Regions from separate parts of the Streptomyces hebeiensis genome, predicted to be linked through region 2. Evidence: riboswitches for the same ligand, from Rfam matches in the RefSeq annotation. Region 2 holds a riboswitch; the other holds the start of a gene.
What was found. Region 2 has a riboswitch for glycine ahead of gcvT (glycine cleavage system aminomethyltransferase GcvT). Riboswitches for the same ligand answer to the same signal wherever they lie in the genome.

Region 1 (7,487 bases), 4.7 Mb from region 2:
CCTCGGCGCGTCGTCGGTTGACCCTGCTGGTTCCGGCCGCATAGGTTCCTCGGATCCGTACGCATCAGGTGCCCTGGCGGGGCAGTCGCGGCAGGAGGACCCCACGGTGGCGGGTTTGCCGGTTTGTACGCGGTGTGGGCACCGCAATGCCGAGGCCAGTCGGTTCTGCTCCAACTGCGGAGCGCCGCTGCGGGGCGGGGTGCCCCCGGAGCGCGCTTCGGAGACGACCTCGACGATCTCCATCTCGGGCATCGAGGCCTACGACTCCGAGGCGACCGGCCAGACAGCGCTCCCCTCGCTCACTCCCGAGGCCCAGGCCGCGGTGGAGGCGCTGCCGCTGGGATCAGCGCTCCTGGTGGTGCGGCGCGGCCCGAATTCGGGCAGCCGCTTCCTCCTGGACAGCGAGCTGACCACCGCGGGCCGTCATCCGGAGAGCGACATCTTCCTGGACGACGTGACGGTCTCGCGTCGGCACGTGGAGTTCCGCCGGGGCGCGGACGGCCGTTTCACGGTCTCGGACGTCGGCAGCCTCAACGGCACGTACGTCAACCGTGAGCAGGTCGACTCGGTCCTGCTGGCGAACGGTGACGAGGTCCAGATCGGTAAGTACCGGCTGGTCTTCTTCGCGAGCCAGCGGGGCGTGTGACCCTCGGGGAAGGTCCATGCAGGGAACACCGAAGGGCGGTGCCGGCCACGGCGCCGCCCCCATGGGCGCCCAGCTGGTGAGTATCGGCGTGGTGCTGGGGAAGCTGCGGGACGAGTTTCCCGACGTGTCCGTCTCCAAGATCCGGTTCCTGGAGTCCGAGGGGCTGGTCGAGCCGCGCAGGACACCCTCCGGTTACCGCAAATTCAGCCCCGAGGACGTCGAGCGGCTCGCTCAGGTGCTGCGGATGCAGCGGGACCACTATCTGCCCCTGAAGGTCATCAGGGAGCATCTGGACGCCCTGGAACGGGGCGAGCGTCCACCGTTGCCCGGCCCGCAGCGCGAAGGACCGGACGACGGCGTCTGGGAGGCGGCGGAGCAGGTCGCTCCGCCCGCCGGACGTGTCGGCCGCGAGGAACTGCTGGCCGCCGCCGGGGCCGACGAGGCCATGCTCGCGGAGTGGGAGTCGTACGGCCTGCTCCCCCCGATGCCGGACGGCGGGTACGACGCCGATTCCGCCACGGTGGCGAAGCTGCTCGCCGATCTGGGGAAGTTCGGTCTGGAACCCCGGCATCTCAGGCTGGTGAAAGCGGCGGCCGAGCGCGAGGCCGGCCTGCTCGAACAGGTGGTCGCCCCGCTGCGCCGACACCGTAATCCGCAGACCAGGGCCCACGCCGAGGCCACCATGCGGGAACTGGCCGCTCTCTCCGTCCGGCTGCACGCGGCACTGGTCAGATCGGCCCTGGGGACCCGCCGCCACTGACCGTGGAGGAGTCCGACTACCCAAACCGGCCGGGCACGTCCTAGGGTTGCTGTGTGAACGAGCTCGACGTAGTGGGTGTCCGGGTGGAAATGCCCTCCAACCAACCGATCGTGCTCCTGCGTGAAGTGGGAGGCGACCGGTACCTCCCCATTTGGATCGGACCGGGGGAGGCGACCGCGATCGCCTTCGCCCAGCAGGGCATGGCCCCGGCCCGGCCGCTGACCCATGATCTCTTCAAGGACGTGCTGGAAGCGGTGGGCCAGGAGCTCACCGAGGTCCGGATCACGGATCTGCGCGAAGGGGTCTTCTACGCGGAGCTGGTCTTCGCGAGCGGGGTCGAGGTGAGCGCCAGGCCGTCGGACGCCATAGCGCTCGCGCTGCGCACGGGTACGCCGATCTTCGGCAGTGACGGGGTCCTGGACGATGCCGGTATCGCCATCCCGGACGAGCAGGAGGACGAGGTGGAGAAGTTCCGCGAGTTCCTCGACCAGATCTCGCCGGAGGACTTCGGGACCAACAGCCAGTGAGACGCCGGTGAGCGCCCCGTCGGCCCGCCGCCGGCGAACATTCGGTCAGCCTTTCCCCGGAAGGGGGCACGGGAAACCACACTCAGGGTGATTATCACCCGGCGTGGCGAGTGCGGCGATCGTTGACGCACCCCGGGTGACTGCCTACCTTCGACAAGGCAGGTCAAGGACGGAGGGTCGGCGTGAGAAGCAGCGGCGACAGTACGGCGGCGAGCGGGCCGTTTCCGCTTCACGGCAGCGCGGCCGGCCCCGGCGCGGAGACGGTCGGATACCGAGGCCCGACCGCCTGCGCCGCGGCGGGCATCACCTACCGCCAACTGGACTACTGGGCGCGTACGGGACTGGTCGAACCGAGTGTCCGGCCGGCCTACGGTTCGGGCACGCAGCGCCTGTACAGCTTCCGGGACGTCGTCGTCCTCAAGATCGTGAAGCGGTTCCTGGACACCGGGGTCGCCCTGCAGAACATCAGGGCCGCGGTCCAGCACTTGCGCGCGCGGGGGTTCCAGGATCTGGAGCGGATGACGTTGATGAGCGACGGCGCGACCGTCCACGAGTGCACCTCTCCCGACGAGGTGGTCAGCCTGCTCCAAGGGGGCCAGGGGGTCTTCGGGATCGCCGTGGGGGTCGTGTGGCGGGACGTGGAGGCCGCGCTCTCGCAGTTGCACGGGGAGCGGGTCGACACCGGCGAGACGCTGATCGGGAACAACCCGGCGGACGAACTGGCCAGGCGCCGCCGAGACCGAGCGGTCTGACCGCGCGCCTCTTTTCGGGGCTCGGTTCGTGGCGGACGTGGGGCCACCCCGGACGTACCGGGCACCCCGGCCCGGACGGCGGAAGCCGAATGTCAGTGGCGTGAGGGACGATCGGCAGTGTGAGAACCGCACCGACGATCCTGCATCTGGACATGGACGCCTTCTACGCCGCGGCGGAGCAGGCGGCCAAGCCCAGTCTGCGCGGAAAACCGGTGATCGTCGGCGGGCTCGGTCCGCGCGGGGTGGTCTCGACGGCGTCGTACGAGGCGCGGCGGTTCGGGGTGCACTCGGCCATGCCCATGGCCCAGGCGCGGCGGCTGGCGCCGAACGCGGCTTTCCTCACCCCCCGCTTCCGGCTCTATCGCGAGGTCAGCGACCAGGTGATGGAGCTGCTGAGCAGGCTTTCCCCGCTGGTGGAGCCGTTGAGCCTGGACGAGGCGTTCGTGGACCTGGAGGCGGGCGGCGCGGCGGACGACACCGCCTCGGCGCGCGCGACGGGTGAGCGGCTGCGCGCGGACATCAGGGCGGCCACCGGGCTGGCCGGGTCGGTGGGGCTGGCGGGGTCCAAGATGCTCGCCAAGATCGGCTCCGAGCAGGCCAAGCCCGACGGTCTGGTCATCATCCCGCCCGGCTCCGAGCGGGAGATGCTGGGACCCATGCCGGTCCGGACCCTGCCCGGGGTGGGACCGGCGACGGGTGAGCACCTGCGCAGGGCAGGGATGACGACGGTCGCGGATCTGGCCGAGGCGGGTGAGGACGAGCTCGTACGGCTGCTGGGCAAGGCGCACGGAGCGTCGCTGTACCGGATGGCGCGGGGCCATGACGACCGGCCGGTGGTCTCCGAGCGTGACGCCAAGTCCGTGTCGGTGGAGGACACCTTCGACGTCGACCTGCACGACCGGGTCCGGGTGCGCGCCGAGGTGGAGCGGCTCGCGGAGCGGTGCGTGGGGCGCCTGCGGGACGCGGGGCGGTCCGGGCGGACGGTGGTCCTCAAGGTCCGGCGGTACGACTTCTCGACGCTGACGCGGTCGGACACGCTGCGCGGGCCCACGGACGACCCGGTCGTGGTGCGTGAGGCGGCGGCGCGGCTGCTGGAGGGGGTGGACACCACCGGCGGCGTGCGGCTGCTGGGGGTGGGCGTGACGGGGCTGGCCGACTACACGCAGGAGGACCTCTTCGCCCAGGCGGCGGCCGACGCTCCCGTCGGCGGAGTCGGCGAGGGGAGCGTCGTTGGGGGCGGCGCCCCGGTGCCGCCGGCGGACCTGGCGGCGGGAGGCGGGGACACCGGAGGCGGGGAAGCGGGGGGCACGGCGGATGACCGACCGGCGGTCGTGGCGGGACCGGCGTCGGCCGACGCCGTGGACGGGCCCGGGCAGCGGCGCTTCCCCGCCGGTCACGACGTGCGCCACGCGGCGTTCGGGGCGGGCTGGGTGCAGGGCAGCGGGCTGGGGAGGGTGACCGTACGGTTCGAGGAACCGGGCTCCGCGCCCGGGCGGGTGCGCACCTTCTGGGTCGACGACCCCGATCTCGAACTCTCCGATCCGCTGCCCCTCATACCGGGGGCGGTGGCGGGCGCGGTTGTGGGGCCGGCCGACGCGGACGCGGCCGTGACGGGCGAGGGGAACGACCGAGAAGGGACCGGGGACGGGGCGGAAGGGGGGCCTGGACCGGAGGGAAGGGCCGGGGGCGGTACACGGGACGACGCGACGGTGGGCGGTGCGGCGGGGCCTGCCGAGGGTCAGTCGTCCTGGTCGGCGATGCGCCCGAAGCCGCGCTCCGCGTCACGGTCCGACAGGGAGGCGGGCGGGTCGGCCGGCTCCGGAGCGGGGAGGGGGAGTCCGTAGTGGCGGTAGAGCTCCAGCTCCTGCTCGGGTGAGAGGTGACGCCCTACGCCGAAGTCGGGCGCGTCCCTGATCAGGGCGCGGCCGAAGGGGACGCGCAGCCCGCCGTCCAGCAGTGTGCTGGGCGCGAGGGGGACGAAGGCGTCGCGGCTGAAGATTCCCGTGCGGACGGCCGCCCATTCGGGGACACCGGTCGCGTCGTCCAGATACACCTCGTCCACCGTGCCGATCTTGCGGCCGTCCCGGTCGAATGCCTTGCGCCCTATCAGGCTGCGCGGATCGATGTCGGTTTCCACCGTCGTTCCCTTCGGTCGCACCGGTCGCACCGGTCGCACCGGTCGCACCGGTCGCGTTGGTCGCACTGGTCGCTACGGAATACCAAAGTGCAGATTTCGGACGTCGGCCACTCGAAAGCCGCCTGTAACACCGCGCTGGTAGGCTGGCAGTCGGCTGCTGACCCCATGCGGGAGAGTCCTCCGGAGAGATGGCCGGGGGCGCCGAAGGAGCAAATCCTCCCCGGAATCTCTCAGGCACCCGTACCGCATGGACGAGGTCACTCTGGAAAGCAGGGCGGGCGTCGGACGGCTCCCGCTCTCACCGACGGTGAAAGCCGGACCGTGTGCGGCGGGCCGGTGAAGCTCTCAGGTCGAGATGACAGAGGGGGAGGCCGTCCGGGTGCCCGTTCGCGCGGGTGCCTCTCGCAGGTCGTGACAGACCAGGAGGCCTCTCCATGACCGACCGTCGCATTCCGCTCGCCGAGCTGGAGCGGGGCACACCCTTCGAGCAGCGCCACATCGGGCCCGACGCGGAGGCGCGGGCGAAGATGCTGGCGCAGGTCGGCTACGGCTCGCTCGACGAGCTGACCGACGCCGCCGTGCCCGACGCCATCAAGAGCGTGGAGGCGCTGCGGCTGCCCGGTTCCCGTACCGAGCCGGAGGTGCTGGCCGAGTTGCGGTCGCTGGCGGACCGCAACGAGGTGCGGACGTCGATGATCGGGCTCGGCTACTACGGCACCTTCACCCCGCCCGTGATCCTGCGCAACGTGCTGGAGAACCCGGCCTGGTACACCGCGTACACGCCGTACCAGCCGGAGATCTCCCAGGGCCGGCTGGAGGCGCTGCTCAACTTCCAGACCGTCGTCGCCGAGCTGACCGGGCTGCCGACCTCGAGCGCCTCACTGCTCGACGAGAGCACGGCGGCGGCCGAGGCGATGGCGCTGTCGCGCCGCGTCGGCAAGGTCAAGGACGGGGTGTTCCTGGTGGACGCCGACGCCCTGCCGCAGACAATCGCCGTCGTCGAGACCCGGGCCGAACCGACCGGCGTCGAGGTCGTGGTCGCCGATCTGAGCGAGGGCATCCCGGCCGAGGTGGCCGAGCGCGGCGTCTTCGGAGTCCTGCTCCAGTACCCGGGCGCCTCCGGGGCCGTCCGGGACCTCGGGCCCGTGATCGAACGGGCCCACGAACTCGGCGCGGTGGTCACCGTCGCCGCCGATCTGCTGGCGCTGACGCTCCTCACCCCGCCCGGGGAACTGGGCGCGGACATCGCGGTCGGCACCACCCAGCGCTTCGGCGTCCCGATGGGCTTCGGTGGACCGCACGCCGGCTACATGTCCGTACGGGAGAACTTCGCGCGCAACCTGCCGGGCCGGCTGGTCGGGGTGTCCGTGGACGCCGACGGGGACCGGGCGTACCGGCTGGCGCTCCAGACGCGGGAGCAGCACATCCGCCGGGAGAAGGCCACGAGCAACATCTGCACCGCGCAGGTCCTGCTGGCCGTCATGGCCGGGATGTACGCCGTGTACCACGGCCCGGACGGGCTGCGGGCGATCGCGCGCCGCACCCACCGGTACGCGGCGCTGCTCGCCGAGGGGTTGCGGGCGGGCGGGGTGGAGGTCGTGCACGGCGCGTTCTTCGACACGCTGACGGCCCGCGTCCCGGGCCGGGCCGCCGAGGTCGTCGCCGCGGCCCTGGCGAGCGGGATCAACCTGCGCCTCGTGGACGGGGACCACGTCTCGGTCGCCTGTGACGAGACGACGGGCCGCGCGCAGCTGGCCGCGGTGTGGGCCGCCTTCGGCGTGGCCGGCGACATCGAGGCGCTCGACGAGGCCACGGACGACGCCCTGCCGGCGGACCTGCTGCGCGCCGACTCGTATCTGACGCACCCGGTCTTCCACCGCCACCGCTCCGAGACGGCGATGCTGCGCTACCTGCGCCGGCTCGCCGACCGGGACTACGCGCTGGACCGGGGCATGATCCCGCTCGGCTCCTGCACGATGAAGCTGAACGCGACCACGGAGATGGAGCCGGTCACCTGGCCCGAGTTCGGGGCGCTGCACCCGTTCGCGCCGGCGGAGCAGGCGAGCGGCTATCTGACGCTGATCCGGGAGCTGGAGGAGCGGCTCGCCGAGGTCACCGGGTACGACGCGGTGTCCCTCCAGCCGAACGCCGGCTCGCAGGGGGAGCTGGCCGGTCTGCTGGCCGTACGGGCGTACCACCGCGCCAACGGCGACGCCGGCCGCACGGTCTGTCTCATCCCCTCCTCCGCGCACGGGACGAACGCCGCGAGCGCGGTGATGGCCGGGATGAAGGTCGTCGTCGTCAAGACCGGTGAGAACGGTGACGTGGACCTGGCGGACCTGCACGCCAAGATCGAACGGCACGGCGCCGAGCTGGCCGTCCTCATGGTCACCTATCCCTCCACACACGGCGTTTTCGAGGAGCACATCGGGGACATCTGCGCGGCCGTGCACGACGCGGGCGGGCAGGTCTACGTCGACGGCGCGAACCTCAACGCGCTGGTGGGGCTGGCGAAGCCGGGCCGGTTCGGCTCGGACGTGTCGCACCTGAATCTGCACAAGACGTTCTGCATCCCGCACGGCGGCGGTGGCCCGGGGGTCGGTCCCGTCGGTGTACGGGCGCATCTGGCGCCGTACCTGCCGAACCACCCGCTCCAGCCGGCGGC
Region 2 (7,487 bases):
CCAGGCGCTCGGCGAGGATCCGGGCGCCCTCCAGCGTGCGCTGCTGGCGCTCCTTGAACTCCTCCGAGGCCGCCACCTTGAACGAGACCGCCTTGCCCGCGATGACATGCTCCAGCGGGCCACCCTGCTGACCGGGGAAGACGGCAGAGTTGATCTTCTTCGCCAGCTCCTTCGTGGAGAGGATCACACCGCCGCGCGGGCCGCCGAGCGTCTTGTGCGTCGTGGTGGTGACGACATGGGCGTGCGGCACCGGGTTGGGGTGCAGACCGGCCGCGACCAGCCCGGCGAAGTGCGCCATGTCGACCATCAGGTACGCGCCGACCTCGTCCGCGATCCGGCGGAAGGCCGCGAAGTCCAGCTGGCGCGGGTACGCGGACCAGCCGGCGACGATCAGCTTCGGCCGGGACTCCTTGGCGAGGCGCTCGACCTCGGCCATGTCGACCTGGCCGGTCTCGTCGTCCACGTGGTAGGCGACCACGTTGTAGAGCTTGCCGGAGAAGTTGATCTTCATGCCATGGGTCAGATGGCCGCCGTGCGCCAGGTTCAGGCCCATGATCGTGTCACCGGGGGACAGCAGCGCGAACATCGCGGCGGCGTTCGCCTGGGCGCCCGAGTGCGGCTGTACGTTCGCGGCCTCGGCGCCGAAGAGCGCCTTGACGCGGTCGATCGCGATCTTCTCGACGACGTCGACGTGCTCACAGCCACCGTAGTAGCGGCGGCCCGGGTAGCCCTCGGCGTACTTGTTGGTCAGCACGGAGCCCTGCGCCTCCATGACCGCGACCGGAGCGAAGTTCTCCGAGGCGATCATTTCGAGGGTGGACTGCTGACGGTGGAGCTCGGCGTCGACGGCGGCGGCGACGTCGGGGTCGACCTCGTGGAGCGAGGCGGTGAGAAGCGGCTTCGAAGACATCTCAGTCCCTGGGTGTCTGAATGCTGATGCTGATGGGTACCGGGGGCGGTCGCTGCCGCGCCGGGGGCGGTGGGCTGCCGCGGTGGGCTGCCGCGGTCGGCTCTCGTGGCCGGCCGCCGCAGCCCCCTCGCGGTCAGCCGTTGGAGAAGGCCGTGTACTCGTCGGCGGAGAGCAGGTCCTTCGGCTCGTCCGCGACGCGCACCTTGAACAGCCAGCCGCCCTCGAAGGGAGCGGTGTTCACCAGCGACGGATCGTCCACGACGTCCTGGTTCGCCGCGGTGACCTCGCCGGTCACCGGGGAGTACAGGTCGCTGACGGACTTGGTCGACTCCAGCTCGCCGCAGGTCTCACCCGCGGTCACCGTGTCGCCGACCTCCGGGAGCTGGGCGAACACGACATCGCCGAGGGCGTTCGCCGCGAACTCCGTGATACCGACCGTCGCCACGCCGTCCTCGGCGGTCGACAGCCACTCGTGCTCCTTGCTGTAACGCAGCTGCTGGGGGTTGCTCATGACCTGAATTCTCCTGTACGCGGGGGTGTGGTGCGGAATTACGGAACGGCTGTCTCACGAACCGAGACGACGACCGACCTCTCGGCCGGCATCGGCGGCCACGAGGGACACGGCGCCGGCCGCGGGCGTCGTGCGCGTGCACGGCCGCGGTGTCAGCGGTGTCATCGGCCGCGGTGTCATCGGTCGCAGTGTCATGTGCGGCGCTTGTAGAACGGCAGTGCCACGACCTCGTACGGCTCGTGCGAGCCGCGGATGTCGACCGTGACGCCCGCCGTGCCGGGGGCGGCGTGCGCGGCGTCCACGTACGCCATGGCGATCGGCCGGCCCAGCGTGGGGGAGGGGGCGCCGGAGGTGACCACGCCGACGGTCGCGCTGCCGGACATCACGTGGTACCCGGAGCGCGGCACCCGGCGCCCCTCGGCGACCAGGCCGACCAGCTTGCGCGGCGGGGAGACCGCCGCGAGCTCGGCCGCGGTCGCGAGGGCCATCCGGCCGACGAACTCGCCACCGTTCGTCGTCTTCTCGAACTTGACCACCCGGCCGAGGCCCGCGTCGAAGGGGGTGAGGTGGGTGCCCAGCTCGTTCCCGTACAGCGGCATGCCGGCCTCCAGCCGCAGCGTGTCCCGGCAGGAGAGGCCGCAGGGGACCAGGCCCACGCCCTCGCCGGCCTCGGTCAGCGCCCGCCACAGCCGCTCGGCGTGCTCGGGCGCGACGAACAGCTCGAAGCCGTCCTCGCCCGTGTAGCCGGTGCGCGCGATCAGCGCGGGGACGTCCGCGACGGTGCCGGGCAGGCCCGCGTAGTACTTCAGACCGTCCAGGTCGGCGTCGGTGAGCGAGGCCAGGATGCCGGGGGACTCGGGGCCCTGGACGGCCAGCAGCGCGTACGCGTCACGGTCGTCGCGGACCTCGGCGTCGAAGCCGGCCGCGCGCTCGGTCAGCGCGTCGAGCACGGTCTGCGCGTTGGAGGCGTTGGCGACGACCAGGTACCTCTCGTCGCCGAGGCGGTAGACGATCAGGTCGTCCAGGATGCCGCCGTCCTCCTGGCAGATCATGGTGTAGCGGGCCCGGCCGACGGCGAGGGCGCCGATGTTGCCGACCAGCGCGTAGTCGAGGAGCGTGGCGGCGGCGGGGCCGGTGACGGTGATCTCGCCCATGTGGGAGAGGTCGAACAGGCCGGCCCTCGTACGGACCGCCTGGTGCTCGTCCCGCTCGCTGCCGTACCGCAGGGGCATGTCCCAGCCCGCGAAGTCGGTCATGGTCGCGCCCAGCGCGCGGTGCACGGCGTCGAGCGCCGTCCTGCGGGGGGTACGGGGGGTCGGGCTCGGGGGGACAGTGCTCATCGGTGGGGCTCCCAGGGCGTGAGGCGAGAGTCGGGATGACGGGCGACGGGGCGACAGGCTGCGATCGGCCCTCCCCATCTGTCATCGGAACCTGAGAGGTTCGTCACGACCACGGGGACACACGTGGTGTACGCCGGACACGTACACCGTCGCGGGGCGGCGTGACTTGCACCTTGGGTGGGGCCACGAGAGCGCGGCCCGCTTTTCAGATCTGCCTCATCCACGCGGTACGGGGCCTGAGAGATTCAAGGGAGGTACTTGCTCCTTCGGCGCCCGGCGCACACGGCGACCGGGACTCTCCCGCGTGGATTCAAACGGCCGGTATGCAGTTGGCGGGCACATCATCGCATGTGCGGGGACGGAGTGGTGAGGCCGGTGGGAAACGGGCGGAATCCGCCGGTCGGTGAGGGCGGCGCGAGGCGGCGGGCCGCCGGGAACCCGGCGGGAACCACGGACGGCGGGCCGGCGTGTGGAACGGTGCGAGGTGTTCGTGGCGTAGGGGCGCCACGGCCGGAAAGGGTTGTGGCGCATTGCCATTTCTTTACACTTCGGGGGAAGGGTTCTGGGGACCAGGTCGACTGAGCTGACAGGGGGACGGCGATGATGTCGCAGGGGTCCGGCGCGTATGTGACGGAGGCGGGGGCCGGGGAGGGGGCCGAGGCGGAGACGGACGCGGGGGACACAGCGGGCGGGGCGCCGGCGGGTGGCGTCGGTGTGCCGGTGGCCTCCGGGGGATCGGCCGCGCAGGGCGCGAAGGCCGTGCTGTCCGCGCCGCTGCCCGCGCCGTCCGCTGCCGCCTCGTCCGGCGCGGTCCCGTCCGCTGCCCCGGTGTCGTCCGCTGCCGCCTCGTCCGGCGCGGTCCCGTCCGCTGCCCCGGTGTCGTCCGCTGCCGCCTCGTCCGCCGCGGTGCCGTCCGCTGTCGCCTCACCCGCTGCCGTGCCGGGCGGCGCCGGGCGGCCCGAGGGCGTGCCGGCCGTGGTCCGGGACCTGCGCGGAAGCGGGAGCGGACGCGGCGGACGGAACGGACGGGGCGGACGGAGCGGACCGCCCAAGGGACTGGCGTTCGCGCAGGGGGACCTGGTCGTGGTCTCCGGTCTGCCGGGCAGCGGGAAATCGACGCTGATCCGGCGGGCGGCCGAGGGACGTGCCATCGATTCCCAGGACACCAGGGACCGCTGGGAGCGGCGCCTGCCGGCCGTGCTGCCGTACGCGGTCTACCGCCCCCTGGTCCGGATCGCCCACTACGCGAGGCTGTGGCGCGCGCTGCGCTCGGGCGGGAGCGTCGTCGTGCACGACTGCGGCACGCAGTCGTGGGTACGGCGCTGGCTCGCCCGCGAGGCCCGTGCGCGCGGGTCCCGCCTGCACCTCGTCCTGCTGGACGTCCCCGCGGAGGTGGCCCGAGCGGGGCAGCGGGAGCGCGGCAGAGGTGTCTCCGGTTACGCCTTCGCCCGCCATCGCGGAGCGGTCGGCCGTCTCCTGGCGGACGCGGAGGAGGGCCGCCTGCCGCCCGGCTGCGCCTCGGCCGTGCTCCTGGACCGGGCCTCGGCGACGGCCTTGGCGCGCATCATGTTCCCGGCCCCGGGCACGCGGCGGTGAACGAGGCGGACAGTGGGGCGGTCAGCGGGGCGGTGTGGTGCGGACGCCCGGGCGCCCGCCGGGTGGCTGCACCGCTCGCACGCGCGGCGTTAGGGTGCTCCGGCAGGTTTCGGCGCGGAGGGGTAAACAGTGAACACAGCGTGGCCGGGCAACGAGTTGGAAGAGGTACTGGTCGCCTCGCTCGGCAGTGACGCGGCGGGCGGACGGCTCGTCGAAGTGCTCGGACGGAGTCGGATCTGGGTGCCGCTGCCCAACGGCGGTGGTCCCGACAGCCGCAGTCTCGACCTGCCGACGGTCGACATCGACGGCGCCGCGTACGTGCCGGTGTTCAGCTCGGAGGAGCAGTTCCGCCAGTGCGTGGGCCCCCACATGTCCTTCACCGTGGCCCCGGCCCGGGACTTCGCCCGCGGCCTGCCCCCGCAGCTCGGAATCGCGGTCAATCCCGGCGGCGCCGTCGGCGTGCCGCTGCCTCCCGGGGCCGTCGCCGAGCTGTGCCGGGTCGGGCGGACGCCGCTCGACGGTCCGGCCAGCGGCGGCCGGGTGCGGCTCTTCGAGCCGGACTGGCAGGAGGACCCGGTCGACTTCCTCTCCGCCGCCGCGGCCGAGTTCGAGGCGACCGGGATGGTGGTCAGCGCCCGCCGCGCCCTCGCCAGCGTCGAGGGGGAGACGCCGGTCCTGGTCGTCGGCGTCCAGCTCTCGTCCTGGGAGGCGGGCGACCGCAACGCCCCGATGGACGCGCTCGGCCGCGCGCTCGGCCGCGCGCAGGTCGCCTGGCCGGTCAACCTGGTCCTGCTGGACCTGGCCCAGGACCCGGTCGCCGACTGGCTGCTGGCGAAGGTGCGGCCCTTCTACCAGCGTTAGCCTCGGACAAGGCGGTCGTACGGTGAGGGGGCGTACGGCGAGGGTACCTACGGCGCTGAGGTGGCCGTCTCGGGGAGGAACCGCGTAGATCCTGCGAAGGTATGGACCACTTCCGGCCTCCGTCACGGATACCGTCACGCGTCGCGGGTACGTCTGCGGCGGACCGTCCGTCCCGTTCCGCCTACGCGGCGGGCGCATCCGGCGTCAAGTCGGTGCCGTGAGGGCCGCCTAAGCTGGTTTCATGACGGGGGCGTGCCGCGAAAGCGGTGCCGCCGCGCCGTACACCTTGGGGACTCCTGCCGTCGTGCGGGCCGGCGGAGGCCCCCGCGGGGGCGGACATGGTGGAACGAAGAGGGGCGGGACCCAGAGTGAGCGCGTCAGGCACCGCGGCGGCCGGGCAGGTCGAGCACATGCTGCGCCAGGTGACCCCAGGCCGCTACGACGCGTACGAGGCGCTCCTGCACGCCCTCGCCGACGGCGGCGTCTGGATGCTGCTCTGGCACGGCCAGGCCGGCTCCCCCGACGCCCAGTACGGGAACATGGAGGTCGACGGGCTGGGTTACGCCCCCTGCGTCACCTCCGGGCAGGAGCTCGCCGCCAGTGGCTGGACCCGGGCGCACGAGATCGTCTCCGGCCGGGACATCGCCCGGATCCTCTATCCCGACCGGTGGGGGATCTGGCTCAATCCGCACGCCGCCGGCGGTGGCGTCGGCATCCCGTGGCTCGATCTGCGCCGTATCGCCACCGGCCTGGACCGGATGCCCGCCGGGCCGCTGCGGCTGTCCGAGCCGGCCATCCAGCTGCCGCAGTTCTACGCCCTGCTCACCCAGAACGCGCACCGCACGCCCGCCGTCCGCTCGTTGCGCCGCGCCTGGGTGCAGCCGTCGCTCGGCGCCCCGTACCTGGCGATCGGCCTCGACCTGTACGACACGAGCCCGGCGTCCGTCGACTCCGTGCGCTCGATGATGAGCCAGTCCGTCTCGGCGGTGCCGGACGGACTGCCCGTCTCCACCGTCGCGATGTCCGACGAGTACGACCCGGTCACGATGTGGCTGCGGGCCAACTCCCGGCCGTTCTACGACCGCGAGGCGCATGTCGCGCCCGCCGCCGCGCCCGCCCCGGGCTATGGCTACCCGCCGCCCGCGTCCCACGCGTTCTGAGCCGGGGCCGCGGGCGCCCGGGGCCGTCTCGCTCGTGCCCTCGCCCGGTCTTGACCCCGCCGGGGCCTTGGAGCGTCCCGCTCTCGGCCGTCCGCCCCTCGGCGTTCCGTCGCTCCTCGGCGTGCGGCCTCTCGACGTCCCGCCCTCGGCGCCGCGGCCACCGGCATCGCGACCTTCGACGCCTCGGCCCGTGGTTCCCGGGCCCCGGCAGCCCGCCCTTGATGTCCGCTCCTCGCGCCGGAGGGTTCCCGCCGCGCGATACGGGTCCGCTCCGGCGTGGCGAGGACGCCGTCGCGGCCCCTCGGCCCCTCCACCCGTACCGCTCCCGCAGCGCACATTTTGAGCCGCGTCCCGACCCGCACACCGCACCCGTGCGCCGATGGTCCGGACCACATGCCTCGGGCACTCACGGCGGCGACGCGATGGCTGGGCGTCACGTAAAAGGTCGTCAGGTGCGGTAATTCGCCCCTTTTTCAGGCTCTCTGGAAGTATCTGCGCCCGATGTTTGATGTGGGGGAATAGTGGCCGGGTTGGTCCGCTGACGTGATTTCCACGTCCGCATAACGGTAATCCTCTGATCGCATCACGGTTGGGCAACCATTCCCCGTGAGGGCTGGCGGGTGATCGCGCCGTGGCAGAAGACTCCGTCAAGCAAGTTGTCCCGGCCTTGTGTGCGACGCGCTGACAGAACACAGTTCCCGCCGTGGTGGGGTCACTTGCTCCACACGGACAGCGAACGAGCCGCTACAGCGGCGGTCATGGGCCGGCCACCGTCGGCCGAGAGGGGTCTCCAGCGTAATGACGGCACCTATCGAGACCACCGGGTCGGCGGCCACGGCGCAGCCGGAAGCGGTCCTGGAGGGCGCCGGGAGCAAGCAGATCGAGGGCCGCTCGCTCGGCCGGATCGCGTGGACGCGGTTCAAGCGGGACAAGGTCGCCATGGCCGGCGGCGTGGTCGTGGTCCTGCTGATTCTCGTCGCCGCGCTCTCCAAGCCGATCCAGGCGGTCTTCGGGCTCGACCCCAACGCCTTCAACCAGGATCTGGTCGATCCCACCCTCCTGGCCCCCAAGGGCAGCTTCGGCGGCATGAGCTGGGACCACCCGCTCGG

Region 1: another riboswitch for glycine. It lies ahead of gcvP (aminomethyl-transferring glycine dehydrogenase); the one in region 2 lies ahead of gcvT (glycine cleavage system aminomethyltransferase GcvT).

Annotation. Positions count from the first base shown of each region.
Region 1 covers NZ_CM129812.1:1,019,261-1,026,747, reverse strand. Annotated here, with positions in the region: gene ACU6P3_RS04390 (FHA domain-containing protein) at 1-646, shown strand, start outside; gene ftsR (transcriptional regulator FtsR) at 663-1,406, shown strand; gene ACU6P3_RS04380 (bifunctional nuclease family protein) at 1,460-1,933, shown strand; gene ACU6P3_RS04375 (MerR family transcriptional regulator) at 2,116-2,685, shown strand; gene ACU6P3_RS04370 (DNA polymerase IV) at 2,805-4,529, shown strand; gene ACU6P3_RS04365 (PRC-barrel domain-containing protein) at 4,424-4,822, opposite strand; glycine riboswitch at 4,981-5,078, shown strand; gene gcvP (aminomethyl-transferring glycine dehydrogenase) at 5,257-7,487, shown strand, end outside.
Region 2 covers NZ_CM129812.1:5,711,078-5,718,564, forward strand. Annotated here, with positions in the region: gene glyA (serine hydroxymethyltransferase) at 1-910, opposite strand, end outside; gene gcvH (glycine cleavage system protein GcvH) at 1,044-1,421, opposite strand; gene gcvT (glycine cleavage system aminomethyltransferase GcvT) at 1,613-2,761, opposite strand; glycine riboswitch at 2,977-3,074, opposite strand; gene ACU6P3_RS24560 (AAA family ATPase) at 3,638-4,357, shown strand; gene ACU6P3_RS24565 (enhanced serine sensitivity protein SseB) at 4,487-5,218, shown strand; gene ACU6P3_RS24570 (enhanced serine sensitivity protein SseB C-terminal domain-containing protein) at 5,587-6,378, shown strand; gene ACU6P3_RS24575 (ABC transporter permease) at 7,177-7,487, shown strand, end outside.